Regions from separate parts of the Sporosarcina sp. SG10008 genome, predicted to be linked through region 2. Evidence: riboswitches for the same ligand, from Rfam matches in the RefSeq annotation. Region 2 holds a riboswitch; each other region holds the start of a gene.
What was found. Region 2 has a riboswitch for thiamine pyrophosphate ahead of thiT (energy-coupled thiamine transporter ThiT). Riboswitches for the same ligand answer to the same signal wherever they lie in the genome.
Positions count from the first base shown of each region.

Region 1: it holds a riboswitch for thiamine pyrophosphate, as region 2 does, so the genes downstream of both, tenA (thiaminase II) here and thiT (energy-coupled thiamine transporter ThiT) in region 2, are expected to answer to the same signal.
Region 3: it holds a riboswitch for thiamine pyrophosphate, as region 2 does, so the genes downstream of both, ACGLYD_RS02925 (acetylornithine deacetylase) here and thiT (energy-coupled thiamine transporter ThiT) in region 2, are expected to answer to the same signal.
Region 4: it holds a riboswitch for thiamine pyrophosphate, as region 2 does, so the genes downstream of both, thiD (bifunctional hydroxymethylpyrimidine kinase/phosphomethylpyrimidine kinase) here and thiT (energy-coupled thiamine transporter ThiT) in region 2, are expected to answer to the same signal.

Region 1 covers NZ_CP172607.1:845,236-852,832, forward strand. The annotation lists gene ACGLYD_RS04240 (metal ABC transporter permease) at 1-9, shown strand, start outside; gene ACGLYD_RS04245 (metal ABC transporter solute-binding protein, Zn/Mn family) at 43-975, shown strand; gene ACGLYD_RS04250 (ABC transporter substrate-binding protein) at 1,183-2,160, opposite strand; gene ACGLYD_RS04255 (ABC transporter permease) at 2,157-2,897, opposite strand; gene ACGLYD_RS04260 (ABC transporter ATP-binding protein) at 2,894-3,643, opposite strand; gene tenA (thiaminase II) at 3,630-4,322, opposite strand; TPP riboswitch at 4,430-4,533, opposite strand; gene ACGLYD_RS04270 (exonuclease SbcCD subunit D) at 4,684-5,841, shown strand; gene ACGLYD_RS04275 (AAA family ATPase) at 5,838-7,597, shown strand, end outside.
Region 2 covers NZ_CP172607.1:102,299-109,895, forward strand. The annotation lists gene fbpA (Fur-regulated basic protein FbpA) at 114-266, shown strand; gene ACGLYD_RS00460 (amidase family protein) at 380-1,831, shown strand; gene ACGLYD_RS00465 (DEAD/DEAH box helicase) at 1,909-3,051, shown strand; gene map (type I methionyl aminopeptidase) at 3,520-4,266, opposite strand; gene ACGLYD_RS00475 (hypothetical protein) at 4,373-4,489, opposite strand; gene ACGLYD_RS00480 (DUF4870 domain-containing protein) at 4,553-4,894, opposite strand; TPP riboswitch at 5,133-5,234, shown strand; gene thiT (energy-coupled thiamine transporter ThiT) at 5,315-5,872, shown strand; gene ACGLYD_RS00490 (tryptophan-rich sensory protein) at 6,158-6,889, opposite strand; gene ACGLYD_RS00495 (M3 family oligoendopeptidase) at 7,050-7,597, shown strand, end outside.
Region 3 covers NZ_CP172607.1:569,053-576,649, forward strand. The annotation lists gene ACGLYD_RS02920 (S-layer homology domain-containing protein) at 1-912, shown strand, start outside; TPP riboswitch at 931-1,033, shown strand; gene ACGLYD_RS02925 (acetylornithine deacetylase) at 1,245-2,525, shown strand; gene ACGLYD_RS02930 (LLM class flavin-dependent oxidoreductase) at 3,348-4,412, opposite strand; gene ACGLYD_RS02935 (NAD(P)-dependent oxidoreductase) at 4,436-5,077, opposite strand; gene ACGLYD_RS02940 (Rrf2 family transcriptional regulator) at 5,216-5,644, opposite strand; gene ACGLYD_RS02945 (LysE family translocator) at 6,320-6,946, opposite strand; gene ACGLYD_RS02950 (hypothetical protein) at 7,043-7,414, opposite strand.
Region 4 covers NZ_CP172607.1:4,336,690-4,344,286, reverse strand. The annotation lists gene ACGLYD_RS20380 (ring-cleaving dioxygenase) at 1-360, opposite strand, end outside; gene ACGLYD_RS20375 (DUF3238 domain-containing protein) at 695-1,897, opposite strand; gene thiE (thiamine phosphate synthase) at 1,953-2,612, opposite strand; gene thiD (bifunctional hydroxymethylpyrimidine kinase/phosphomethylpyrimidine kinase) at 2,605-3,435, opposite strand; TPP riboswitch at 3,515-3,620, opposite strand; gene ACGLYD_RS20360 (histidine phosphatase family protein) at 3,997-4,539, opposite strand; gene ACGLYD_RS20355 (hypothetical protein) at 4,752-5,282, opposite strand; gene ACGLYD_RS20350 (ParM/StbA family protein) at 5,294-6,475, opposite strand; gene hprK (HPr(Ser) kinase/phosphatase) at 7,221-7,597, opposite strand, start outside.

The DNA of each region.
Region 1 (7,597 bases), 740 kb from region 2:
GTTTTATAAAAGGTAATTCAAAATAGAAGGGGAAGATTGTGAATGAAAAAGAGTATGCTATTGTTTGCGCTGGTTGTTGTTGGAGTCTTGTTGTCGGCATGTAACCAAGGGGCGACTGCTCCAAAAGAGAAGGGTGAAAAACTGCAAGTCGTTGCGACGTATTCGATTGTCTACGATATTGTGAAAAATGTCGGGGGAGATTTGGTCGATGTTCACAGCCTTGCACCGATTGGATCAGATCCTCACCAATATGATCCACTTCCGGCAGATGTCGCTTTGACGACAGATGCAGATGTTGTTTTTTATAACGGGCTAAATTTAGAAGAAGGAAATGCATGGTTTACTAAATTGATGGAAACCGCTGGAAAAGCGGGGGAGGATGCGCCGGTATTTCGTGTAAGTGAAGGGGTTGAACCGATGCTCCTCAGTTCGAAGGACCATTTAGGGGAAGAAGATCCCCATGCTTGGCTTGACGTGCGCAATGGCATCAAGTATGTAGAAAACGTGCGTAAATCCCTGAAGAAAATTGATCCAGAAAATGCAGACATCTATGATGAAAACGCGGATGCATATATCACTGAACTCAAAGCCCTTCATGAAGAAATCGTGGAGAAAATGAACAAGATCCCAGAAGAACGACGGATACTCGTGACGAGTGAAGGTGCGTTCAAATACTTCTCCAAAGCGTATGATTTTAATGCAGCCTACATTTGGGAAATCAATTCACACCATGAAGGAACACCTGAACAGCTGACAACTATCATTGCAACTATCAACGAGGAAAAGGTTCAAGCATTATTTTTAGAAACAAGTATCGATCCACGTAGCATGGAGATGGTATCAAGGGAAACGAATGTGCCGATTAAAGGGAAAATCTTTACGGACTCTCTAGGGAAACCTGGTGATGATGGCGATACGTATGTGAAAATGCTAAGATGGAACGCAGACATGATTTATAGTAGTTTGAATCAATAACAAAATGATGTAGCAGCCAGGACTTTTTACTTCAAAAGTCCTGGCTGCTTTTTGGTGGAAATAGTTGTGTCGGTGATAACCTAATCCATGGCGGTGATAAGTCCGTTTGAGCCGGTGATAACGCAATCCATGGCGGTGATAACCTCGTTTGAGTCGGTGATAATACAATCCATAACGGTGATAAACTCAGTATAAGCTTGTTTTTTGTTAGTCCATATTAATGAAAATCCCATCAAGATTTGCTTCGTTTTTCAATAAACCGGTTTCTGTCATCCAATCGGCAGTTGCTTGCCATGCCTGTTCATCCTGCTTACCAAACGTACCAGGTGCTGTCATTTTCGGAAGAAGAATCGAAAGTGACTCTCTTTCAACAACCTCGACGAGTGGGAAATTCGCTTCATCCTGGTATTTTAGCAAGATAGACAGCGCTTCTTCAGGATCTTTCTCCATATCATCAAAGGCTCTTCCGGCAGCGCGCCAAAATGCTTCGATGTTCTTTTGGTCTTTCTTCCAGGTATCGTCACTTGTCACAACAATAAGTTCATAAAACGAAGGTATTTCGAAGTCTGTCGGGTCAATATACCCTGTTGGAAATCCTTCATATTCAAGTAGCGGTACTTCATGATTAATATATGCCCCGATAACAGCGTCTGCTTTTTTTGAAATCAATGCAGAATTTAATTCAAACCCCACATCGACCATGTTTACTTTACCGTAGTCTGCACCATCTGCTTTCATCATTGTTTCTAGTATTGCTTCGTTCAAAGGGATTCCTGAATAGCCTACAGTTTTTCCTTCTAGATCTTTTGGTGACTCGATACCACTTTCTTTTAAAAATGCTACGTGATTCAATGGCGAACGAACGAGAACGCCGACGGATTTAATGCCGATATTCTGTTCAGACTTTGCAATTATAACGTCAGGCTGATAGGTGATGCCCATAGTCACTTTTCCTGCTGCTGCAAGGTTAATAGGATCAGTCGGACTTGTGGGGAACTTGATATCCAGTTCAATGCCTTCATCTTTGAAATAACCTTTTTCCTCCGCAACATAAAGGAAGCTATGTACAGCATTAGGATACCAATCAAGCATGATACTTACCTTTTCTGTTTTTTCATTAGTATTGCACGCGCTGAGCAATAGAATTAGCGCAATACTTGTAAGTGATAATGTGATTTTCTTCAATTTTTAATCCTCCATTTTAACGTTCGATTTTCAATAATGGTCACGCAGATGAATAGACCGATTCCGACGGCACTCAGTACAAAGATGGGTGCGAAAACAGCTGCACCATCGAACTGCGTCATCATACGCCTACTGAAGTAACCAAGGCCTGCCTGCGCGCCTAACCATTCTCCGATTGCAGCGCCAATTACACTTAGTGTCACAGCGACTTTCATTCCAGAAAAGAAATGAGGGAGGGCAGTTGGTACGGAATATTTATAGAAAATATCCTTTTTTGAAGCACCCATCGTCAAAAAAAGTTCTTGTATATCTTTTTTTCCTGACGATAAACCATCGAATGTATTCACTGTTATCGGAAAAAATGTGATGAGCACAGTAACAGCAACTTTGCTCCAAATTGTGTAACCAAACCACAGTACAAAAATAGGTGCAAGCGCAATAATAGGAACCATTTGAGATGCAATGAGAATTGGATAGAGCGCTTTTCGTATGCCTGGACGGGAAGACATTAGCACTGCAATTGCTGTTCCTGAAATAATCGAAATGGCTAGGCCGATAATAATCGTCATCAAAGTAACCGGTAGATGTTTCAACAATAATACTTCCCTCAGTTCCCAAAAACGTAAAAAAATTTGTATAGGGGAAGGGAGAATGAACGCTTTACCGTAAAGGCGTGCACCCAACTCCCAGATACTTAGAAATCCTGCAATGATTACTAAGGAAGCCGTATTTTTCACAGCGAAACCTCACTTCTGAGCTTGCCGATAAGCAGTTCTTTTAGCTCGAGCATTTCAGCGCGATGTAAATCGTTTCTTATTCGAGGTCTTTCAAGAGGCACTTCGATTTCCACGAATGAAGTGACAGGTTTGTTTTGCAACAGAAAAATACGGTCTGACAGAAACAGTGCTTCCTCTACGTCATGTGTGATGAAAAGGACAGTTGATTTGCGCTTTTCCCACAGATTGATGAGCCACTCTTGCATAGCCAGTCGGGTGATGGCGTCGAGTGCTGAAAACGGTTCATCCAACAATAGTAGGGAATTGCCAGAAAGAACAGCGCGTAAGAAAGCGACGCGCTGCTTCATTCCACCCGAAAGTTCTCCTGGATAGTTATCCTCTGTTCCACCAAGACCGAACTCTTGTAATAATGGTTGTACTTGTTCCTTGGCGGCCTTCTTATCTAATCCGGCTACTTCAAGCGGAAGACATGCATTTTCTAAAATGGTTCGCCAAGGCAGTAACAAATCTTGTTGTGGCATATAGCCGACCTTTCCAAGGCGCTGAGTATTTGGATTCCCTTCAAGAGAAATGGTACCCCCTGAGGGTTCATCTAATCCGGTTACAAGACGAAAAATCGTACTTTTACCGGAACCGCTAACACCAATTATCGAAATAAACTCACTGGGAAGAATGTTGAATGACAGATTATCGAGTATGCTGTTGCCTGATTCGTACGTGAATGAAACACCGTCAAACGATAGCATTTATCATTTCAACTCCAGGCCACATTTGTTTTGTATTTGCCATATCCCAAAACATATATTCATAACGAGTTGTATTGAGGAAGATCTCCTCGAGCTTTAACAGTTCATGCTCCGGTTTTCCTTCTGCTGATTTGTTCATTAAATCAATACACCAGCCCGCAAGTTCCTTGAATTCATCCGAAGAATACATCTGAATCCAATCGCCATATAACGAGTGATCGGCAGCACCTGGAATAGCATTTAGCTCCTTACCGATTTCCCAGTAACTCCATGCGCAAGGAAGCAGAGCAGCCATCACTTCCGCAACGGTTCCATTTTGACAGACGTGTAACATGTAGTGTGTATAGGCAAGAACAATTGGTGACGGCTTAGCGTTTTCAAGTTCCTGTTCAGAAATGCCGAACCGCAGTGCGTAGCTTCGATGCAGGGCCATTTCCTTGTTCAGCGTCCCATCGAGTAGTGTCGCGAATTTGCCCATCGTTTCCAAGTCGTCGGCTTTTACAGCCCCAATCGCAAACAGTTTTGCATAATCAATCAAATACAAGTAATCCTGTACCATATAAAACCTGAATTTATCCGGATCAAGCGTCCCATCGCCAATTCCTTGTACGAACGGATGGCTATGATTCTGTCTCCAGATTGGTAACGTCTTTTCTAACAAACGGTCAGTGAACTTCATGATATCAACACTCCCTTTGTATTCTTGAAAACCAAAAAACCCACTCCTTGAAGAAGAAGTGGGTTGTAGACAATCAAAAGTATCCCGGAAAATAGACCGGCAGAATTATTGTGTCAGCACCTCTTCCTTACGCTGGTATTAACCAGTTCAAGTTATAAGGGTCAAGGCACATGCCTCTCTCAGCTCTGTTAGAGCACCCCTAGCGGTGGATCATATGAAATTGGACTCATCCCCATTATAAGCATATTAAAAATAGAAGGTCAACCTTAACTTTGTGAAAAGTTAGAAAGGAATGTATGTTTCCTTTTACGAGAATTATCCTGTAAAGTAGAAAGAAAAAGTATTGAAGGGGGAAATGAATTTGAAATTTTTCCATACAGCGGACTGGCATTTAGGCAAGCTCGTTCAAGGTATATATATGACAGAAGGACAGCGTTATGTGCTTGATCAATTTGTAGAGGCAGTCAAAAAAGAGAAGCCAGATGCGGTCGTTATCGCAGGCGATTTGTATGACCGTGCGGTGCCACCTACAGAAGCGATTGCACTACTTGACGAAGTGCTTGGAAAAATTACTATGGAACTTGGAATACCTGTCCTAGCGATTGGAGGAAACCATGATAGCCCGGGACGCCTCCATTTTGGAAGCGGATTGATGCGAGTAAATGGCTACCATATTGCAGGTCAGATGACGAAAGTAATCGAACCGGTCGTTTTGTCAGATGACTACGGTGAGGTTCATTTCCATCTCGTACCATTTGCGGATCCTTCTGTTGTAAAACATTTGCACGAAGATGAAACGATTGTGAACCATAACGATGCGATGAAGAAAGTGACGGCAACTATCCGTGAACAAATGGCAGAGGGGGTCCGACATGTATTTGTTGGACATGCTTTTGTGACACCTCACGGAGAAAGTGAAAATAACACGAGTGACTCCGAACGACCGTTGGCAATTGGTGGGGCAGAATATGTGTCGGCGCATCTTTTCGAAGGATTTAATTATACTGCACTTGGCCACCTACATCAGGCACATTATGTGTTAAATGAAACAGTGCGATTTGCGGGTTCGCCAATGAAATATTCGATTTCAGAAGAACATCATAATAAAGGGTTTCTAATTATCGAACTTGACGCTGCAGGGCAGGTATCTGTTGAGAAACGGGAGTTGAAGCCAAAGCATGATATGCGGACGGTTGTAGGGACGATGGAACATATTTTGTTGCACCCAGTAAGTGAGGATTATGTTTTTGTTAAATTGCTAGATGAGACTCCGGTTTTATTCCCGATGGAAAAAGTACGGTCAGTCTATCCGAACGCGATGCATGTTGAGCGTAAAGTGCTCATGCTGACCGCAAATGCGGTTGATGAACAACGTATGGAACATGGGAAGCATGATGATTTAGCACTCTTTAAAGCATTTTACGAAGAGATGAAAGGAGAAGCGGCAGACGTAGAAACGGAGACCCTCTTTTCAGAAGTGCTCCATGAAGTTATGCACAAGGAGGGGACACAGCTGTGAGACCAATTCAATTAATGATGACGGCATTTGGACCATATAAAGGGACGGAAACGGTCGATTTCAGGGAATTGAAAGACAATCAACTCTTCGTTATTTCAGGAGCTACTGGTGCGGGGAAAACCACGATATTTGATGGGATTTGTTTTGCGCTATATGGTCAGGCGAGCGGAGAAGATCGAACGGATAATCGTGCGATGCGAAGCGACTTCGCAGACGACGCAGTTCAAACGACCGTTGAATTGACGTTTGACATTCATAATCGAACGTACCGCATCATGCGGCAAATACCGTATGTCAAACAGGGGAACAAGTCCGAAACGTCTGCGCGCTGCGAGTTCTATGAACTGACGGAAGACGGGGAGGTACCACTTGTCGACAGGCAGATTGTATCTGAAATTAACAAGAAGGTAGAAGAACTAATCGGCTTTACACAAGCACAATTCAGTCAGATTGTTATGCTGCCGCAAGGAGAGTTCCGAAAGTTTCTAACGTCTGATACAGAAAATAAAGAAACAATCATGCGGAAAATATTTAAAACAGATAAGTACCGTGAAATAGTGGAGCAGCTAAAAGGGAAGAAAGACAGCGCACAAGCGACTCTGACGAAAGAGATGCAACAGAGCGAGGGGCATATTGGACAAATAGCGACCTTACTGCCCGAGCGTGAGTCATCGGTCTTTACTGTTCTTGCGAATGAACATTACAATGTGAATCAAGTCGTTCAAGGATTAGAAGAAGAATTTGCGTTTTATCAAGACAAGACGGTTGTTGTTAAAAAGAGTTACGATGAAGTTTATGCAAAACATACAAAAATGCAAGAAATGTACCACGCCGCGAAAAGTATGAATGAACGTTTTATTGAACTACGTCAAAAAGAATTATCGTTAAATAAGTTAACGGAACATTTGCCGATTGTGGAACAAAAAGAGCAACAAATAGCCGACGCAGAGCGAGCTGTTTCAATCGGTGAACTTGAGATGCAATTACTCAAATTGAAAGAAGAAACTGCCACGAAAGCAGGTAATCTTAAGAATGCGAAGGAAGCAGTCCAGATAGCAACAGAAAAAATGGAACTTGCTGGGCAGCGTTTTCGAGTGGAAGAAGCAAGAAAAACTGACCGTGAAAAGCTGACGGAAAGTTTGATACGACTAAAAGATTTCCTTCCGGCTGTTTCAAGTTTGGCATCGAAGGAAACTGCTCTTGGTGTGATGAAAAAAGAAAACAATCATTTGGAAAAAGAACTTGGGAAAACCGTTAGAATGACAGATGAAGAAACGAAGAACTTGGAAAAAGTAAAAGTAGAAATCGAGATGTTTGAAGTGGGACAAGTTCAGTACGATGAACGTATCGATCAACTAAATGAAACGATTGAAAAGTGCAAACTACTGGATGAATTCATTGCCATTCGAAATCGGATACACGTATTGGAACAAGGAAAGAATGATCACGAGGCGCGTTATGAGAAAAGTAAATCGGAATACGATGCAGTAGAACAACTTTGGCTAAATAACCAAGCAGCTATGTTGGCTGAGTCTTTAAAAGACGGGGAATCCTGCCCGGTATGTGGGAGTGAACATCATCCCGCTAAATCGCATAAAACAATTGAAGTAACCATTTCAAGGGAAAAGCTGGAAGTGGAGAAAGAACGGCTGAAAGAAGTCGAGGGGCAATTCCGAACCGCGGCTATTACCTACCAAAATACAATCGAGCAGTTAACTGATAAAGAAAATGAAATGAAGCGGTTAGCTATAGAAAA
Region 2 (7,597 bases):
TCTAATTATCGCATATATGGTTGCTTAAGTGAAAAATTAGCGGTTTCATGTTTGAAATAAGGTCATTAGAGGAATACATGTTGTGGATTCGACATCAAGGAGGAACTTACAGCATGAGAAAGATGGAAGAAACACAGATGGATTTGAAGAGAGAGAAAATCATCCAAAGCCTTGTGAAAGATGGGGTTTTCAAACTACATGGGAAACATCTTTACGAACTCCCGCTTTACGCACTTATGAAAGCCTATATAATACGTACCGAATAATATCGTACCGGCTGGAACCATCGCATCAGCCGGTATTTTTAGCGTGTATTGTCTTATGTTTAACCAATTGAGGTAAACTAGTGCGATAAGGTTCAGAATGGTGGGGAAATCCGATGTTAGATGACAAGTTAAAAAAACTTCAAAGCGATTGGCTAGATGAAGCAACAATTTCTGCTATGCAGGTAAAGATGAGTAGCGGAGAGCTATCGGCTGAAGAGCTTACGTTTATGTATATTGACACGATCTCATATAGGAACAAAAATATAAATGCAGTGCTTGAGTTGAACCCACAAGCTGTACAGATTGCTAGGGCTCTTGACGTAGAAAGACGGGAAAAAGGGATCCGTTCACTTCTTCATGGTATTCCGATTTTATTGAAAGATAATATGGGGACCCGCGACATGATGCATACGAGTTGCGGGTCACTTGCGCTTAAGGATTTCTATGCGGCAGAGGATTCTTTTCTCGTTAAGAAATTACGTGATGCGGGAGCTATTATTCTCGGAAAGACGAATATGACAGAGTGGGCGAATTTTATGTCCGATCGGATGACGAACGGCTGGAGTTCACGAGGTGGTCAAGTGAATAATCCATATGGTTTATTTGATGTCGGTGGATCGAGTTCGGGGGCCGCTGCAGGCATTGCAGCAAATATGGCAGCTGTGGCAATTGGTACGGAGACGACCGGATCAATCCTTAACCCGTCAGCGCAGAACTCGCTCGTTGGCATTAAGCCGACTGTAGGAACGATCAGCCGTACAGGGGTGATGCCTCTTTCGTACACACAGGATACTCCGGGGCCTATGGCAAGGACCGTACACGACGCAGCAATTACATTTAGCCTGCTGATTGGCACAGACCCAGAAGACCCTGTAACAGCGGAGGCATCCCGTCTAGTAGGAATTGACTGGACGTCTGTGCTTGATAGTAGAGCACTTGAAGGTGTTCGTCTTGGCGTTGCACGAACGATTTTCGAACGAGAAGCATCTACGGAACGTTTGGACCTTTTCGATGCCGCGCTCAAAGAACTTGAGGCAGCAGGTGCTGTAATAATAGATGATGTAGAATTAGGGACAATGGAAAATGACCTCGGTTATAATGTGCTTCTCTATGAATTTAAAGCGACCTTGAATGCATATCTAGGGAAGACACCTGCAACAAATGCGATTCGTACATTGTCCGATATTATCAACTTCAACAATGAGCATGCAGAAGAAACATTGAAATTCGGTCAAGTGATGCTGGAAAAAGTGGAGCGAACAAGTGGAACGCTGACGGAAAGGGCTTATATAGAGGCACTTCTCCGCAATCGTCATTTGGCAGGGGACATCGCACTTGGCAAAGCACTTGATGAGCATGCTATTCAAGCACTAGTATTTCCACAAGATCATGGATGCAGTTTCGGAGCGGCAGCGGGTTTCCCATCTGTTACTGTTCCAGCAGCCTATTCCGAGGCAGGTGAACCGTTTGGTATTACATTTTCAGGGAAAGCATTTACTGAACCTGAATTAATAGGCTATGCATACGCGTTCGAACAGCGTGTCAACGCACGGAAAAAACCTTAATCAGTTTTGTCAGAAATAGAGTGTAGCAGAGCCTATTATGATAAACTGAAGGGAATAGAGTGAAAGTGGGGATAATGATGTCCTTCTTAGAAAATATGGACGAAATGTTTAAAGAAAAATGGAAGTTTGAGTACGAAATGCCAATCCAGGAGAAAATGATTCCTGAAATGCTGGCAGGTAAAGATATCGTTGCAGAGTCACCGACGGGTTCGGGCAAGACACTTGCATTTGTATTGCCACTTTTGCAATTGGTTGATGGCGATAAAAAACAAACGCAGGCGCTAATTATAACACCATCACAGGAACTGTCGATGCAAATCGTTAATGTTATCAGAGAATGGGTAACAGGAACTGGTATCACGGTTACACAACTAATTGGCGGGGCCAATATGCAGCGTCAGATTGAACAATTGAAGAAAAAACCAACAATTGTTGTTGGAACACCTGGTCGATTGGCTGAACTTATCAAGGTCAGAAAGTTGAAAATGCATGATATTCGTCACATTGTTCTTGATGAAGGCGATCAGCTTTTAGCGCGTGATCATCGTGTCGTTGTGAAAAATATGATTGAAGCGGCAAATCCGGAAAGACAAGTTATTGCCGTATCTGCGACAATTACAGATGAAATTGAAATTGTTGCTAGCAAGTTTATGAATGATCCAATCCGCATCCAAGTTGGAGCGGAAGAAATGCCGAAATCGGGTAAGGTCGTTCATTCATTTGTGAAAACGGATGCACGGGACAAAACGGATGTATTGCGTGGGATTTCTTATTTGAATGGAATTCGTGCTCTTGCATTTATTAATAATGTGGATCAGCTTCGCATGAAAGAAATGAAGCTTAGGTATAACGAAGCACCAATTGCGGTTCTTCATTCAGAAATGACGAAATTTGAGAGACAGCAAACATTGGAAAGTTTCCGTAAAGGCGAGTTGAAGATTTTGATAGCAACTGATCTTGCGGCACGAGGGCTAGACATTGATGGCTTAACACATGTTATTCACATCGACGTGCCACATACGGTTGAGCAATATTTACACCGTTCAGGCAGAACTGGAAGAGCAGGCGGAGATGGGGAAGTATTGACATTGTTGTCGTACCCAGAAGAACGAGATTATCGTAAGCTGACTAAAGGAATTAAAACGGTTCAAAAAGTATGGTATAAAGGCCATCTTGCCGAAGGAAATTCAAAAACAATTGCAGCTCCTAAAAAGAAATAAGACAAGCGCAAGGGATCTATATATGTCGGGAAAATAGCACGTGTGCTGATTAACCATTTATTTGCATAAAATACTGGTGAATAGGGCTTAAAAAATCCGTTTTCACTGAATCATTTCCGGTTCGCTTTCGGCAAACTATTCACGACACATTTACCATGAGGCAAGTGTAGCTAGAAGTGACTCTGTCACTTCTAGCTACACTTTTTTCGGTAATCCTGTTGTGAATACAAGTAGCGCCCAGTAGGTGATCATGTTATTCACTGGTGATTTTTGATTAATCAATAGACGTGGGAAAATAGTTATATAAATCGAGTGAAGGCATCCCCTAGCACCGTAGTGAATTTAATGGAATACTTTATAACCACATATCTAGACAATAATAAAAAGGGCTATCCAGGAATCCAAGTGCATTGGATTTCCAGGGACAGCCCTTTTCTATATATATTGAAAGAACGCATTAGGCACTAATTATAGTTGCGTCAAAATAATTGGTTCGCCTTTTGTGACGATAATTGTATGTTCGATTTGAGCCACAAGAGATTTGTCTGGTGTAATGAACGTCCAGCCATCCCCTGATTCAATAATATGCTCTGCTTTTTCAGAGATAAACGGTTCAACTGCGAGAACCATTCCTTCTTTCAGAAGCGTCTTATCCCATGCGTCATAATAATTGAGTACATGCGAAGGTTCTTCGTGCAACGCTTTACCGATGCCGTGGCCAGTCAAGTTTTTGATGACTTTTAAGCCATTTTCTTTTGCTTCGCGTTCAACTGCTTTACCAATTTGGTTTAAGCTTGAACCTGCTTTAACTTTTGTCATTGCACGTTCAAATGCACTCTTAGCCACATCACATAATTGTTGTTTCTTATTATCGGGTGTACCGACAACAAATGAAATGCCAGTGTCAGCAAAATAACCATTGTAGGAACCTGAGACGTCAATATTAACAAGATCTCCATCTTCTATCACGCGGGAACCAGGCATGCCATGGGCAACTTCACTGTTGACGCTGATGCATGTAAATCCAGGGAAATCATATTCTGCGATAGGACCTGAAATTGCACCTTTTTCTTCGAATAAGCGACCGCCGATGTCATCAATTTCTTTCGTCGTTTTACCAGGGACAGTTGCTTCTTTCATCGCTTCCCTGATTTCAGCAACAATTTTGCCGATTTTCTTTAACGCTTCAATTTCCTGTTCAGTTTTTGCAATCATTATGTTCAAATCCTTTCTTCCGTTCATTCTTTTCCATACCATACTATATCATATGGAGCTGAACAAAAAAGCCTACAAACTTAAAAAACGTTTGCAGACTGTCGAATTATTTCTTTGGGATTGTCGTGCTTGTTGCTTTTTTTTCTTTCATTACTTTGCGAACAATTGGATAGACGATAGGCGCCAATTTAATAGCGGTTTTTAATAATTTTCCAATATTCATTACGAATCACTCCTAAACACAGCATTTGTTACTTTTTTCCCGAATAGGTGGTTTTATAAACATTCACTTCAATACTTTAACACCTTGAAACACATTCCAAATTAGAATTGCTATGAGCAAAACTCCATAAACTAGCATGAATAAGACAGGTGTTAATTGCCAAAATCCAAAGTTACCACTAGGCATTACATTCAGGTCGTAGGTAAAGGAAAACATTGAAAAAGAAAAAATGATAAATCCTGCAATAAGAAGTACGACAGGAACAAGATGTGAAACGAGAGAGCGCTTGGCATGGTGTTTTACTTCACGGTCATCCGAAACGAAATAAATAATGACGGGTATAAGTAAAGGGGTGAAGAAGACACTAAAGTAGCATAGGGCGGCTAACAGTTTATTGTTCGACACACGAATCCCTCCATTTTAGTTTAACTATATATATATTGAGTAAATGAATCCCTAGATTAAACTTGGCGAAGAGGCCATACAAGGGTTAACTGGAGCCTGAGATTGGCGGCATCTCCTAGCGCCACATCGAATTTAATGGAATTCTTAATTTCAACATATATAGGATAATTAACATCCCTGTTAATCATCTTGCTTATAGGATCCCCATCTTATACAATGAACTAGACAACTAAATTACTGGAACCACAGGGGGAGCCTATTTGGCTGAGATTGGACAGCACGTCCTGACCCTTAGAACCTGTAAGATTATTCTTGCGTAGGAATGTGGATGGAAATTGACATATTCGATGTCCCATCTATTTCGGGATGTCTTTTTTTATGCCCACATCTTTCGCTGAGCTAGGAAAGGGATGAATTAATTTGGATCGGAAAAGACTTCAACTTTTACTTGAAATAGCTATTTTAGGTGCAATTTCATTTGTGCTTGATCAGATTGGTTTTAAAATGCCACAGGGTGGCTCGGTTACGCTGTCAATGTTGCCGATTGTTGTCATGGCATTTAGATGGGGGATTGCAGGCGGTATGCTGACTGGCTTCGTCAGTGGGTTATTGCAACTGATGATGGGAGGCTATGTCTTTAATATAATACAGGCTGCGCTTGATTACTTCGTGGCGTACACGTTGGTTGGAGTGGCAGGTGTTACACTTGCATGGCTGTTAAGTAGTAAAGTAAAAGGCAACAAAGGCTCAATGGTTACAGCAATCGTTCTGGGGACAGTTATCGGTGGCATACTTCGATACTTGATTCACTTCATTGGTGGAATTGTATTTTTTGCATCTTATGCACCTGAGGGACAGCCCGTATGGCTCTATTCACTCGTATACAATGCAAGTTACATGATACCTTCAATAATATTATCAGCAATTGTTGCGTCAATATTATTCACTACAGCACCGCGTCTTTTAGAGAGAAAATAGAAAATCGCCGTTCTGCCCAATGTGGGAGGACGGCGATTTTTTTAAAGGTAAGAAAGTATAAGTTGTTCTACATGGATCGATGTCTAGACTCCAGACGCCAGCCCCTGGGCCCACACGAAGTGGGTCATGCAGTGGGGAGGGATTGAGCTACATCCCTCCTTGTTGCGACAGGATGTCGCGATTTTAGACTGCCTTTCTTTAATTTCAGTCTTGCCGAAAAGGCAAAGACCGACTTTGTCTTCAAGTCTTTCAGCGCTTGTCGGGGCTAAACAGCGTCTTACACTTTTATTTAGGTGTGAATGACTTTCGTCTGAAGAACATGAATCCTGCGATTGTAGCTGCAAGAAATAGGGCTGCGGCAGAGACGAATAGTTCATCAGCACCGTTTTTTACAGTGATACCTATAAATGCCCATATGAAGACAGCACTAAATGCTATATCCGCGTAATGGTATAAAAAATGAAGTGCAATAGCGGTTGCGATAGTCAAGTAGATGACGGTCCATAGCGGGTCACTTAGTCCCCAACCAGACCATTCATGCAAAGTAAGGACATAACTGATATTTGCAATGGTCGCGACAAAAACCCATCCTAGATAGACAGCAATCGGAACTCTACCATGAATATGACTATTTTTTATAGAATAAGTAAAATAAATGGTTAACAGTGTTAAAAGAAGAACCAGGTTGACAATAATTGTCCATCCGAAGAAACCAAAATGCCAAAGCAAAATCCAAGTGATATTTAATAGGCAGCTGAGCACAAACAAAACTACCCTCCGATTGAATAATGCATGATTAATGTTTACTGTGTTGCGCATAAAGCCGTATAACCAGATAGCGAGAAGCAGATAAATAACTGCCCAAATTGAAAAGGTATATCCTGCAGGTGTAAATAGTACCGGTAAACTATTAGAGATTTGCCCGGTTGTTTTTCCATTGATAGGCATTATATTCGCAGCTGCATTGACTAGAACGACCGCAATGAGCGAAAAGGTCATAATTATAATTCTAAACATATTTAAATCCTCCTACTGAATAGTATACAGAGGAATGGTGGAACCTGCGAAGGAAAGTATGAACCTTCCGTCACAATTGCATTATTTCGCATACCGAAAATTCATGTTATAATCAAGTTGTGTTTTTAGAAAATTTTGAATGAATTAAGGGGGAATAATAGTGACGCAAAAAACGTATTCTGAAGTATGGGATCTTGACGTTTTCTTTAAAGGTGGAAGTGGATCGACAGAACTACGGACACATTTGGATAGCGTAAAAGAAAAGTTAGGTTCATTAGAAGAAACGGCTTCTGCATTTGAAGTTCCTCAGTCAGCTGGTGCGTCAAAAGAAGTTGTAAACCTTATTGAATCATTAAAAGAGGTTGCACTTGACCTGTCACAGGCAGGTGCCGTTATTGGGTGTTTCCTTGCGGCGGATACAACAGATAAAAAAGCATTGCAACTGCAAGGCGAAACCGGCTCCCTTGGGGCACGTTTTTCTACAATCGGGCTTAAAATCCGACAAACGCTGGCAAAAGCAGATGAGGATACATGGAATGGATTAATGGAATCGGATGAACTGAAGGAATTTGCATTTGTACTGAATGAATGGCGTGAAGAGGTCAACCTGAAACTGTCTGAAGAAGAAGAGAGTTTGATCACGTCGCTAAGCGTAGACGGCTATCATGGGTGGGGACAGTTATACGACATGCTCGTTGGTGACATTAA
Region 3 (7,597 bases), 470 kb from region 2:
TCAGCTAAGTATTATAAAAAACGTAATAATTGGTACACGGCGGGTGGCCCATACAATAAAATGGCGATAACCACAGAGCCAATGCCTGATACAGGGCAAGGATATGGGCGGAACTTACTTCTATTAAAAGAAGATCGTGCTCTGGTTTTATATAATGAGCAAGAGGATCGTTATTTTGAGAACTTAATTTACAACTCATTTGTTAACTTGAAGAATTTCAAAGGTGACAAAGATTATTGGGAAACAGAAGTTACAAGCACCTATTTGAAAGATTTATATGACATTACAGCTCCATTCATTGATACACGTTTTAATGAGCAAATCGCGCTTTTCTACTATAATAGTGGTGCTGATTTTGGAATTGAGAATGCGAAAGAGCCATTGCGTAATTATGCTGACTTACTAGTCTCACAAAAAAGTAAAGGAAACGTCATTCCTGTGAATGACGAGTCTTACTACATCGCGGATTACTTCCCGATTGCACAGCAAGTAACGACACATGCCTCTATGAATCATGTGTTGGGCGGTATGAACGTTTTACTCATGGCTTATAATGAGTTCGGTGATCAGAAGTATTTAGATACAGCGCAGGCTATACAAACAGCGATTGTAGCGGATAAAGATGATTGGATTCGTGATAATGGCGATATTTGGTATCGTATTTCCGCATTACGTGACTATAAAGGCGATGATTACAAGCACCTGACTTTAGAGGACTTAATAAATTCGTACAAACTTTGGAAAGATATTGATCCGACGTATTTGCCTTTATTAGAAGAAATGATTGCTTCAAAAGCTTCGTTTTTATCGAATGAAAATTTAGGTTACACAACTAAAATAAAGAACGGGTTACGTGATATCGACTTATCAAACTATCTTCCTAAAGGGGAAGAAAGAACAGATGCATTGTGAAGAAGAAAAAAACTAAATAGATACTGCTAGGGGAGCCGTTTAGGCTGAGACACATCATAGATGTAAACCCTTCGAACCTGATCTAGTTCATACTAGCGTAGGGAAGCAGCTGAAACTTTACACATAATGTCTTTATATACGTAGAAAACAGCCGCCTTCCGATTATGGAAAGCGGCTGTTTTCTGTTCCAGTGTATATATGTTGAACAAATGAAATAAAGATAGTGAACTGTGCGAAGGCGCATTACAAGGGCTAGCGCCGTAGTGAATTCAATGGAATTCTTTATTACAACGTATATAGATTCACCTACCAAAAATATAGATAAGGGATGGATGAGTAAAATGGAAAATAGAATTAGTAACCTAGTTGATGAACGTCAAGAGGAGTTAGTGCAATTGCTAGCGGACCTCGTTCGTTTCCCGACAGTTAGTCCACCGGCAAGAAATACAACAGGCGTACAGCGGTATATTCAAGATTTTTTAGAACAAGAAAAATTTGAAACGGTTAGTTGGGATGTATTTCCTAGCGACCCGAACGTTGTAGGCATTAAAAAGGGAACGGATGGAAACCTATATAACAGCCTAATCATTAATGGACATATAGACGTTGCAGAAGTGGGGTATGAAACAGAGTGGACTGTGCCTGTCTTTGAACTGACGACTAAAGATGGCAACGCATATGGGCGAGGAACATCCGATATGAAAGGTGCAGTAGCGGCGACTTTACTAGCCGTTAAATTATTAAACGAACTAGGTGTGGAACTGAAAGGTGATTTGCAAATTCAGACTGTCATTGGGGAGGAAGCGGGAGAGGCTGGAACACTTTCATGTATGGAAAAAGGCTATACAGCAGACTTTGCACTTGTAGTCGATGGCAGTGATCGTCAAATCCATGGTCAGGGTGGTGTGATTACCGGCTGGATAACGATTAAAAGTAAGGAAGTTTTCCATGATGCAATGAGGATGAGTATGCTTCATGCAGGCGGTTCGGTTAATGGGGCTAGTGCGATAGAAAAGATGATGAAGGTTATTGCTGGATTACAAGATTTAGAACGTCACTGGGCTGTGACAAAAAAATATCCGGATTTTGCGCCTGGCGCCACTACTATTAATCCAGCAGTTATAGAAGGAGGAAGGCATGCAGCTTTTGTGGCGGATGAATGTCGGCTCTGGATCACCGTTCATTTCTATCCGAATGAAACCTATCAATCTGTAACAAAAGAAATCGAAGAGCATTTGAACCATGTAGCAAAAGCAGACACGTGGTTAAGAGAAAATCCCATTCACTTTCGCTGGGGTGGAAAATCAATGATTGAAGAACGTGGAGAAATATTTCCGGCGCTTGAAATGAATGCGGACCATGCAGCTGTTCAACTTCTTGCACATTGTCATGAACAAACCGAAAAAAGTCCTGCAATAATAGGTATGTCGAGATCAGTAACAGATGCTGGATGGCTAGGTGCAGCAGGAATTCCAACTGTTATCTATGGTCCTGGAAAGTTGGAAGAGGCACATTCAGTCGATGAAAAGATAAACATTGAAGAATTAGTGGTATTTACCAAGACGCTTATGATATTTATAAATGAGTGGTGTAATACCACGTCTGTAAATTAACCATTTATTTGCATAAAACACTGGGTGAGTAGGGCTTCGAAAACCCATTTTAACTGGATCATTTCCGGTTCGCTTTCGGCGAAATAATCACGACATATTTACCGAGAGCCACGCTTTTTTCGTTAATCCTGTTGCGAATACTTGCCTGTCGCGTACCTACAATGTTCAAGTGAAAAATGCAGTTATGTTTGAAAGAAATGAATAGATGACTTTTTATCGAGATTGTAAGTGCCCGAAGATGCAATTTCGGGCACTCTTGCACGTTGTATAATGTACTTCTTGCATACATTTAACAAAGAGTATGCATCTAATCATATGATGTCTTATAGAAAGTGACACTTCTTTACTAAAAAAAGAAAAAATTATATAGAAAGTTTCAGCCGCCAAAATTGCATCTTTGGCGGCTTTTCTTCAATTAAGAAGCCAGTGATTCTTTCGTCCCAAAAAGCTTCAGAACTACGTGTACTCATGAATTTGGAACGCGATGGATGAAGGACTACCATACGATTACCGAAAAAGATGTGAGGGATGCGACAAAGTCGCATCCCTCACATCTAGACATCACGATAATGGTATAGTAGTCGTTTAATGCAAAGCAATCCAAATGCAACTATACAAAGAGTACCCAGTGTGTGATCAAGTTTTTTTGTTAATTTTGGTTAATCGACAGACGTGGTGTAATACGAAAAAATAGGGAGTGTAAGTAAACTTTCCATTCATCTAGTACTAGTATATTGTTGCATATCGCCAAATAATTGGGGTTATTTCTGATGCGGTTTCAAATGGTTGCTATGTTTCGAGTTAAATTCACATGGGATAATCTTAACGAGCCGTTTCACGCCGAACGATCGGAGCTACTTGTGTTGCTAACATTTCAATACTCGCTGCGACTTTAGAAAACGGCAAGCCGCCGATATCCATTTGTGCAATGAATCGTTGATGTCCAAATAGTTCGTGTTGGTGGAGAATCTTCTCAATTATTTGCTGAGGGCTGCCGACAAATAATCCGGTTTCGGGACTGGCCATATAATTGAAATCAGAGCGGGATATTCTCGTAATCATTCCATGTTGTTTGTTCACATATCCCCAATAATTTGCATAGTAAGGATAAAATTCGTCTTTCGCTTGTTGGGATGTCTTTGTTATATACGTATGTCCTGTTACAGCCACTTTTAAATCCTCTACACGATGTCCGGCACTTATGCCAGCTTGGCGATACAAATCAACAAGTGGTTTGAAACGAATTGGATCCCCACCAAGGATAGCTAATGCTAAACCAGTTCCAAGTTTTCCAGCTCGTATTGCACTATCAGGTGTTCCACCTACACCAACCCAAATCGGCAGTTTATTTTGAACAGGGCGCGGGGCAATCATAGAATTAGTTAAAGGCGAACGGAATGACCCATTCCAATTGACGATTTCATTGGTATTCAATTCTTGAAGCAGTCGTATGTTTTCATCGAACAGTTCGTCATAATTGTTTAAGTCATGACCGAATAACGGAAAAGATTCAACGAATGCACCACGACCTGTAATAATCTCAGCGCGACCATTCGAAATTAAATCGAGTGTAGCAAAATCCTCGAATAGGCGAACAGGGTCGACTGTGTTCAAAACAGTCGTTGCACTCGTCAATTTAATACGCTTCGTGTTTTGTGCCACTGCCGCCAGAACAACTGGCGGAGCTGATACGGCGTAGTCTAAGCGGTGATGCTCACCGACACCAAAAATATCAAGTCCGGCTTCTTCAGTCAGCTTTCCAATAGCCAATACTTCATGAAGGCGCTGTTGAATACTTATTGTTTTTCCAGTTAGGGGATCTGGACCAAGATCCCCAAATGTATATATTCCAATTTCAATTCCGGGTTTCCTAGTTTCTGTTTGCATTGTTCTCATCTCCTAAAACTAAGTTATTCCGCTTCAGAAACAAGGGTGAAACGTTCATTTATATGTTGAGGATTTTCGATTTCATCAAGAACTGCAATTGCATAGTCAGCATAGCTTACATAGCTGTCACCTTTTGAGTTCACGATTAAATTGTTTTTTCCTTTTTGATACGAACCCGTTCTTTTTCCTTCAGGATTAAAGAATGCTGCTGGGCTAATGAATGTCCATTTAACTCCACTCGTCTTTTGCAGGTCTTCTAAGTTCTTTCCTTGATTGGAAGCAGTTGCAAAGTATTCTTCAGGGAATTCCGGTGTGTCAATTAGACGGATGGTTTTTGCTTCATCTACAAACAAGCTTCCCGCGCCACCTACAACAATTAATCTTGTTTCTGGAGCGCCTTCAAACACCTCTATTAACTCTCTTCCGGCATCTAGATGAAGATGTTCCTGTCCTGCAGGAGCACCGAATGCATTTACAACAACATCAAATTGACGAAGGTCTTCAGCTTGTAGATTAAATATATCTATTTCGAGGGCGACAACATTTTCTTCAGTTAGTTTTGCTGCATTTCTAACGATAGCTGTTACTTCGTGTCCACGGTCATTCGCTTCTTTTACAATAAGGCTTCCTGCTTTTCCTGTAGCTCCGATAATTCCAATTTTCATGTTTAAATCCTCCAGTAAATTAGTTTTTTTATGCACATAAAATAATGCGCGCCTAGTGATTTGAAGCCATTGGCTATAATTAATCCGACTGTAACTGTAATGGTTACAGTTACAGCGGCGGCTAAAAAATCGAATGAACTATCCGATTTTTTGTGTTAATACCGATACTAATTCTTCCATCGTAATTTCATGTAACACAGATTCCATTGCTTCTTGAGCTCGAAGTAAAATCAGCTCAAGAACTGCCTCAATGTTGGCGCCAACCGGGCAATTTGGATTTGGTTTTTCATGAAATTGAAAAAGCTCGCCTTCTTCAACGACTTCGACTGCTCTGTACACATCGAGTAAAGTAATATCTTTTAAAGGTTTTTGAAGCGTAGCTCCCCCAAGACCTTGCCGAACTTGAATAAGTCCTACATTTCTTAGTTTACCAATTATTCTTCGTATGACTACAGGATTTGTATTCACACTTTCTGCAATCCATTCCGAAGTACAAAGCTCGTTACTTTCAATCGCCACGAGGGATAGAATATGAACTGCAACTGTAAAGCGACTACTGATTTTCATTGCAAGTAACCTCCCGGTGTAATCATTATAGTTACAACGCGTATTGATTGTCAATTGTTATTCTTCAAGTGATGGGGTGTGGATTGTAGAACGCTTGGCGCTTTGGGGATGCCTTTCGCCGTAAGCCTGGATATCGCTTCGCATCCAGTCTTACGGCTTCGGCGACCCCTTTGTCGCGCCTGCGCTAGGGTATTCATTATCGAGAGAAATGTAATTTTGAGATGTATATGCTGAGATAATAAGGTGATTACTAGTTGATACTAATTATATTAAAGAAAGACGTACTCCAACTTGCAGATTTCATCACAGCTAATGAAATGCGCTTTCTCACATAGAACATCCAGCGAAGGCGCGTCTTCGTGGTAGCCGAAGCGATAAGACTGAAAGGGGTCTTCTTTCTGGCTTATCGCGGGAGGCATCCACAAAGCGTCGAAGCGGTATTGGTAGGAGTTCTATTTTATGCTAGGTATCAGACTTTTCAACAGCCTCCCAAAAGCCTTGTAAAGTGCATACGCCATATTTATTTGTTCAACATAATATAGGGTGTTTGATCTTGATACAGAGCTGGAAATTATGATTTTAGGGACTTATACTAAACAAGTTTTAGAGACCCGGTTCTTGTTAACTTCACGAAACCTCTTATTGAAAAATGTAGTTATCTAGACCAATAAAGTGTTAACGACTTTGAAAAATGACTTTAAAACCAATGCCGATATAAACTAATCCTAAAATTTTTCCGCCCCACCGGCCAATCCCTAATCTCGGCTTCATCAGTCGCCCAATCGTACCCGTACCAATTGCCAAAATTGTTGTATAGATCATACTCAATGCAACGAAAATAATGCCTAGAATTAGAAATTGGATAAAGGTTGACCCATTTTCCGGCTTTACGAATTGTGGGAAAAAAGCTAAAAAGAAAAGAGCAGTTTTCGGATTCAAAGCTTCCACCAAAATACCATGCCCGTAAGCGCGTGATGCTGACACCTGTGAAATATCAGGCATCTTGGTTGTCGAAGCTTTTGCCAAAATCGCCCGAATACCCATATATAATAAATAGGACGCTCCCGCGAATTTCACAGCATTGAAAGCAACCGCGGAAGTCATTAGGATTGCTGAAAATCCGACAGCAGAAAATAACGTATGAATGAAATCACCTGTTGCTATGCCAAGTCCAGTCATGATTCCGGTTTTACGACCTCCCTGTGCCGCCCGGGTAATTGTTAATAAGACAGCAGGTCCTGGTATCAAAAACAATCCGATGACGACGATAATAAATGCGCTCAAAGTAGAGATATCAAGCATTTCACCACCCCTTTCGACTATTTTAATAAACAAACTAAATTTAAGACCGCTGGTACAGACAAAATTCCGAATTGCATTAGTGCCAAATGCCTTTTTTTATTCTCCATACTTTCCCTGGTTTCTCGCTTCAATATAATAGCCATCTAACTCTACTGCTATTGCTTCGTTAACATTTATATCTTTTATCTTATATAACTTTGTACCTTTTGGAACGAAATTTGAAAAAACCCCTTTATAGTATCCTTCATTTTCTACATACTTTTTCACCGTGCCAATTTCTTTCTCTACATCAACAATAACCGATTTATCAATTTCGTATATATCTTCGTTCCATACTACAAAATGGAATGCCCAATCTGTGCTACTCTGTTTACAACCTACAAGCAGTGTGAAAAAAATAGTGTAAAATATAAAGGTTGTAATTTTAGCTTTGTTCAATGTTTTTTTATTTTTAATTTCTAACATCATAGTTTTAATTCACCTCCTAAATCTAAGGTACCCACTGAATTATTAGTGGAAATATGTAAAACAATTGATTGCTATATCTAAATTACTTGCAGAAAAATAAAAAATACCAATTGTAGAGAGGGAAATGATGACTCAATCAGTGCCCTACACTATCAAAAGGAGCATAGATTATTACTAGTGTGA
Region 4 (7,597 bases), 470 kb from region 2:
ATCATCAAATGATACATACGTTTCACCAAAGCGGTTTGATCTGCTAAACGCAATCTTAAATTTCTCAAGACGGTTTTCCCAGAAAGTCATTGCCCCGACCGGTACTACGTACGACGTAACACCGACTTGACCATCCCCAATTGTTCCTTGGCGAGCATTAGCCCATGTGAAAAACGTAATGATCGTACCCGGTGCACCGTTTCCATTACCAAAGTAAAGATGATACGTCCCCGGATCATCGAAGTTGACGGTTTTCTTGACAAGACGCAACCCAAGAACACCCGCGTAAAAGTCGACGTTTTCTTGCGGATGTCCGACGATTGCAGTTATGTGATGAATGCCCATTGATTTTTTCGTCATATCAATTCTCTCCTCGAATTAGTAGAAAGTTATTTATCTTGAATTCAAGGTAATCATATCAAGCAGAGTTTTCTTTGTCAACGAGTTGGCTTGAAGTGAATAAATCAGATGTAAGAAACGAGTCACCGCCTGTCTTGTTAAATGATAGACGCTAAAAAATAAATAAAGAGGCTATCTAAGATAACCTCTTGTCACAGTACATTCATTATTACCAAGGTTCATCCTATCGAATAGTAGGGATGCATAATTCGCTATCTACGCAACTCATATTTTTCCTTTCCGGATAAACAATGAACTCCTTCCATTTATGACAACGGAAGGAGTTCATTGTTTACTATTCAAAATTAGAGATTCGCCAGTACTGCCAAGCAATTACCTCGGACATCCACGCGAGCCCCTTACTTTCCGCTTGGTGAATTGGTTTCCATTCATTCTCTTCACCGCGCATCAGGTAAATCTCATGATGGGGCGCCTGATCGTGGTAACCCGTCATATCAAACGTTCCGTCCCGCCTCATAACTGCCCGCACTTCATAGTTAATGTCAGGGGCCGTTGTAAGGGGATTGCCGACAGCATGCAGAAGATGAAATCCCGCTTCGTCTTCCCCGTGATTTGTCCGTTTCAACGTAATCCCATCGTGTGAAGCGGTTGCTTGTTTCCTAAAGCGCTTAAAAGCATCATAGACAATCGATGGCCCAACATCCCTTGTAAACGTCAACGGAGAACGTTCAAGGTCATATGCCAGTTCGATGTCCACTCGGGTCCGATAACTGGCTCCATTTGAATCGAATCCCCTGTCATCCCCTTTAAAATAACGATTTCGCGATAAAAGATTCGGATTCAACACCCAGTCATCCTGCAAAAACGTCATGTAGCGGAACCCCCACCTATCTACATTCGGGAGACGAACTCTGTCTTGAACAGGCGTCAGCAACTCCCTCGGCTTGGCAATGGATTTTGTCACCGAAAACTGTTCAATCACCGCTTCTGCCTTCGACGAAACCGGATTCAACAGCCCAAAAACAGTGGAGACAATCGACTGAAAGACGTTGAATCGTTCTTCCGACTTCGCAAGTGAACGCTTAGATTTAATCGTATACGTATAGATTTCATCCAACGAAAAATCCCTGTCGATGTAAGAATTACCGACCGCCGTTGTCATATGCGTCCCATTTCGGTAGACATCATATTCAGCGACATCTTTAATTTCCTCCCAAGACAATGCAATTTGCGTCTTTGCGACAATCGTTGTCATGACAAGTGACTGAAGCGGACTTTCTTTGTTTTTCTGTTCAGCAAATGCTGACGTTTGCAATGCAATAACGTCAATTACAATACCATCTTCAACACGTTCGATTACGTAATTATATAGTTTCGCATGCTTGAAATCACCGTCACTAAATTCAGAGACCGTTCCTTCATACAAATGATGCCCGTCTCTATAAACTTTGTAAGTTCCGCCGACATCATTCCATGTGAAATAGATTAGATCTGCCTTATGCAAAACGGTTTGTATTTCAAACAGTTTCTTTTTCATCCGCACACCACACCCCTTACTTGGAAGTGTGGTATATTTCGCGAGCAGTTAAACATTACATTTCAATACCTGTTAATGAAAGAAGGACCGCACCTTTTAAACGACTTGCTGCTTCTCCAGGATCTTCTTCTCCAGAAATTGCAGAAATAACCGCTACCCCTGACGCACCCGCTTTAATGATAGCACCGGCTCTGCGTTCTGAAATTCCACCAATCGCAACAATAGGTAAACCAGGTAACAACGATGCCACTTCCCTAATTGTCTCGATACCAATAACCGGTTGCGTATCCATTTTCGTCTGTGTCTCATAAACTGGACCTAGACCGATATAATCAGCCCCAGCATCAGCTGCCGCAATCGCTTCTGTTACATTATGCGTAGAAACACCTATTAGCATGTCTGGACCAACCTTGTCACGCACTGCTGAAATATATCCGTCTTCCTGCCCGATATGAATACCGTCTGCACCAATTTCAATCGCAAGACCTATATCATCATTGACAATGAAAGGTACACTATATTGTTCACATAATTGCTGACACGCTTGTGCAAAAGCCTTCAATTCTTCACCCGTTAATGCACCAGGCCCTTTTTCACGTAATTGAAAGCTCGTTATACCACCCTTTAGCGCCTCTTCTAAGACATGTAACGGGTCGCGTCCCGCCAAATTCACTGTACCCATGATGAAATATAAGTTAACTGTTTGCTTATCCATAAACTACAACCCCTTCCATTGTCTTGTTACCGCGGCGTCCATATGCCCAGTGATTCGTCGGACCATGGCCGCCACCAATTTTAAGTCCATCTTCAATTGCTGCGTGGATAAAACATTTTGCAGAAACAACTGCATTCGCTGCCGTTTCCCCATTTGCCAAAAACGCTGTCAGTGCCGCCGAATACGTACACCCTGTTCCATGCGTATCTTTCGTATCAATCCATGGTGCGCGAACCGAGAACCGTTCCCCGTCAGCCCCCATGAACAGATCTTCCGCATAAGGCGCTTCTTTCCGGTGGCCCCCTTTAATAAGAACCGCCCCCGCGCCCAACGCTATTATATGTTTCGCCGCTCGTTCTATGTCTTCATTCGTCTTTATTTCCATTCCTGCAAGCACTTCTGCTTCTGGAATATTAGGTGTAACAATAGCTGCAAGAGGTACAAGTACAGTCTTCAACGCTTCAACCGCCTGTCTTTCTAACAATGAAGCACCCCCTTTCGCAATCATCACCGGATCAATGACAAGTGGAATTCCGCTCCAATGAAACGCCTCTCCCACTGCATAGATAATTTCTGTCGAAAAGAGCATCCCTGTCTTAATCGCTTTAACATCAAAATCTTCAATAACTGCCTGTATTTGCGCTTTAATAATAGCGGTGTCAACCGGCTGTATCGCCGTCACTCCAAATGTATTTTGCGCTGTCACCGCTGTCAGTGCCGACGTACCGAAAACACCCAATTCTTGGAACGTCTTCAAGTCTGCCTGAATACCCGCACCACCACCACTATCCGACCCCGCAATTGTCAATGCCACACGTACCATTCGATTCGCCACCCTTTTATTTATACTAAAAAGCCGCTTCCCGGTGGCGTAAGAAAGCGGCTAGCCATTTAACTATTCGTAAAAGGCGTACCCACTTTCCTACGCCGGTATAATCCGGATCAGGTTCCAAGGGTCCGCGCATTCATGCACGTCTCAGCCTAAAAAAGGCTCCCCTAGTGGTTGTTAAACTATTCAGCTTTGTAGCAAGTGTAACATATCTAGTGTGAGATTGTGGGAATGTTTGGTCCATTTTCAATAGAAGCATAGAGTAATGGAAATAAAAAACTCCATCAAATAGGTTCAATATATATAATAAACTCGTTTCACGTGGTAACAGTTTATTCCATTCTATCGTCGATAAGAGTATAGTTAGTGACATAAACAGAAAGAAGGCGCAGTTTATGCATAAAGCAGACAGCAGACCGAATAATCCCGACAAATCCATGTGGATCAGTCTTTTCGGGGCACTCGTTATTATTGCAGTGGTCATTATTACTAATCTTACAATGGGTTAACATTCACTAAAACCTAGATAGGCCGACATTACAGCGGCCTGTTTTTTTATTCAGAACCCCAAATTCTTTCCACTTCTGAGTCCCCATCCTTAATCCGTATAACATACACGTCTGGATTCGTCAGTGCCTGCCACTGCCCAAAATCGAATCGTTCATCATAACAACTTAATAATAGCGCCATTAAATTCCCGTGTGTCACAAGCACTGTCCGCGAACCGTCACCCAGCTCATCCACAACATCACAGACCCTCGACATCGCTTCACTCGAAGATTCCCCACCCTCATATTTTAGATGAAGGTCAAAAAACGTATCTTCCAGCTTTATCAACCAATCCTCGAAATCCATTGAACTTAGCACGCGCTCCATAAGCCGACTATCCACCTCTACATGCAACTTCTTCCGCTCAGCTATAGGCCAGCCCGTCTGACGTGCACGAGAAAACGGACTCGTAATAATCCGATCCACTTCGATATCTTCGAAAAACGCTACAAGCTGACCCGCCTGCAGAATCCCTTCAGCAGTCAATTCCGCGTGTGGTGCCTGTCCTTCTGCGGAGCAATGACGCACGATGTAAATAACTTTTTCCATAACCGCTTCACCCCATTCTTCTTACTAAATAGACATACAGCCCATTCGTAAACTAGCTGTAGTCATCCCTATTACTCTTTTTCCCTTGTATGCTCCAAAGAAAACATCTCAATGTTTTAGATTCCTTAGAAATCACAACAAAAAGTGCCTGTACAATAAACCATCATGAAAATTTAAGCATTCATGGTGGTTTCTTATGCAGGCACTCACTATTATTTATTCATCTGGGCAAGGAAGTCAGCTAAAGGGTCTTCCTCTTCTACAACAGAGGTTTCTTCTGGCTCCTTTAACTGTTCCCAATCAAAATTATCCAGATCATCCTCTATGTTAATCAATTGATGTTCTGTTTCCACCTCAACGGCAGCGCTCGTTTCTTCCTGCAAATATAATGCTGCATTTACATCTATTGCATTGCTGTTCAATGATGCAAAGAGAGAAGCTGTGCGGATTGGATCGGACATCAACTGATAGACGATACTCCCTAGTAGCGCCTCGGAATGTTCGTGCTTTAACCAATCACGTTGCGCTTTAGTTAACCCTTTTGGGAGCGGAATTGTTATGGCCTCTCTATGCTTTAAAAGTGAGTCATTCACCCCATCTATCACGAACTCCGCAATTTTACTGGAAAAGTTTCTTCTTTCGACTTCTTTTAACTTTTGCAGTTGCTTTAGTGTGTGGTCAGATGTATCTGATGGGAGACGAAATGTAATGGGCTGTCCCCTTTTTAATCCCGCGTCATTCATGCATAGTCACCTTACTTTGTTTTAACTAACTTTTCTTCTTCTTTAATTTTGACTTGTTGATTTTTTTTCGCAAAGTCTGAAATTAACTTGTAATAAGCGTTGGCCATCATCCAAACACTTTCTTTTTCATCTTCAAAGAAATCGATATTATAACCATCTAAGCTATTATTTAACGTTTTAAGATAGTCTTTAAGGACAATAGAGCCTCCGCCGATGAAATAGCAGATCTCAGATTGCGAGTTTCTTGCCCATACATTCCGTAAATGGCGGTATTGCTTTTTCGCTAACTCCAAGAGAATCCGATCTACAATGTCATGAACACTTGTCCGGCTTCCTTTTACCATAATATGATTACGGTTATTTTTCTTCGTTATAATATCCACAACATCTAGACGACTGTCCAACTCTACGCCATGTCTAACATAAATTTCTTCTCGAATAGCATCCAGAGACTCTGAAACACCCAAGTTAAAGCCTTGCGCCTTATCATCATCAACTTTACGATTCCTAATAACCGCAACATCCGTTGATAACCCACCGATGTCTTGTATCAAGATTTGTTTATCGATTAATTCTTTATTAATGATGTTTAAATTATTATCCATTACAAGGTTGATAAACGCAGCAAAACCTTCCGGATAAACCTTTACTTCATCAAATTTAATATTTACTTTTATACCTTGATATTTAGGTGTAACCAAAAACTCTACTTGGTGAACAGAGCTAAGCAATTGGGAACGATAACCAACGTCTTTCCCTTCCTTTACTTCTCTCAGTGGAAGTCCTGTACCTAGTGTATACGTAGCTTCAATCACATTATTATTCCGTTTAAAAATACCTTTATTCTCATCACGTGCTGCATCTATTGCAAGTGCCGCGAACAACATCACCAAAGTTTGATCTTCCTCAGATTTGTTGCTACCTGGATCTAGTTCAGTTGAATTACCACTTTTCGTAGCAAGATTCCCAACACGGTAAATAGCGTTGTTATCTTTTAATGTTGGAGAGTGCAAACGAATATGAATGCCATCAGTAGGCTCTTGGTTGTCTAGTTCTTCAATGCCGATAATCGGACGATCTGCAATATCTTGTGCAATTACATTGGGTATATTGAGTTCTGCTTCCAATTTACCGAAAATGGCTTTTAATGAATCGTTTCCTACGTCAATTGCTGCAATACGTGTTTCTGTCATAAAAATCATCCTCCCCAATTATTCTATCTTTCTATTGAAATGGTACTGGAATTTTGTTGGCAGGTCAATCCAATCCAACTATTTAACACACAAATGTAATATTGTGTACCTAGCTGTAAACTTGTACACATTAACGTATACACCCGCCATCACTGGTTGCGTACGTGTTTGTACACTTGTACACATTAATGTTTACAAATGTATACATTAACGTACACAAGTACACCGTAATGTATACATCCACAAAAATAGTTAAGATGGACGTTTACTCAAGTTCGATATAAGCCCTCCTTCCCCTTCCCTTCCTAACTTCAAGCTGAAGCAGAGCTTGCTTACCATTCAATAAAAAGGGTATTTAACAAATAAAACCCATTAGACATTCCCTTACTTTTCTAAAGTGCCAGTGATTATAAGTTGTTATTCGATCTGTTCCCACCTTCATTACAAGCATGCGAGCTGTTGACCAAGCAATTTCGGCTTCTCAGTTTCGCCTCTAACATGCCTTTACGGGTTAAATAGTATCATCAATCACCAATTAGCTTACGCCACACTCCAGGCCCCCAGCTGCATCTAGGAGTAACCTGACTAATAATAGGTGGCCGAACAAGACAAAATGACAACCATTTCATACACCAAAATAAAAAACACCAAAAAAAGTAGACATCTATTTGAATGTCTACTCATTTTCACGTTTTTACGTACTCCTACTAATTATTCCAAACCCACCAAACGTTGCTACTCAATACTAAGGCGTATCTGACTCAATCCGTTTCATGAATTCCTCTACTGCGCTATAACCTTGCTGCTTTAAATACCAGTTATTTGCAGCGGCTTCAATCAAACCTGCGATATCACGCCCTGGTTGAAGTTGAATTTGGATATGCGGAATCTGTACGTCCATGTATTCCACAAACTTCGTTTCCTGCTCTAATTCATTATTCAAGTCATTTTCTTTCCACTTAGTTAATTCGATATCCAGTGCAATCCGCGTTTCATCCTGGAAAGCGGCTCTTCCATAAAGGCGCACCACATTTAACAAGCCAATACTACGCAACGCAAGAAATTCTTTGCTGTTTTCGTCGTGCGTCCCGAGCAAGGTTTGTGGGCTAAGCTTTTTCAACA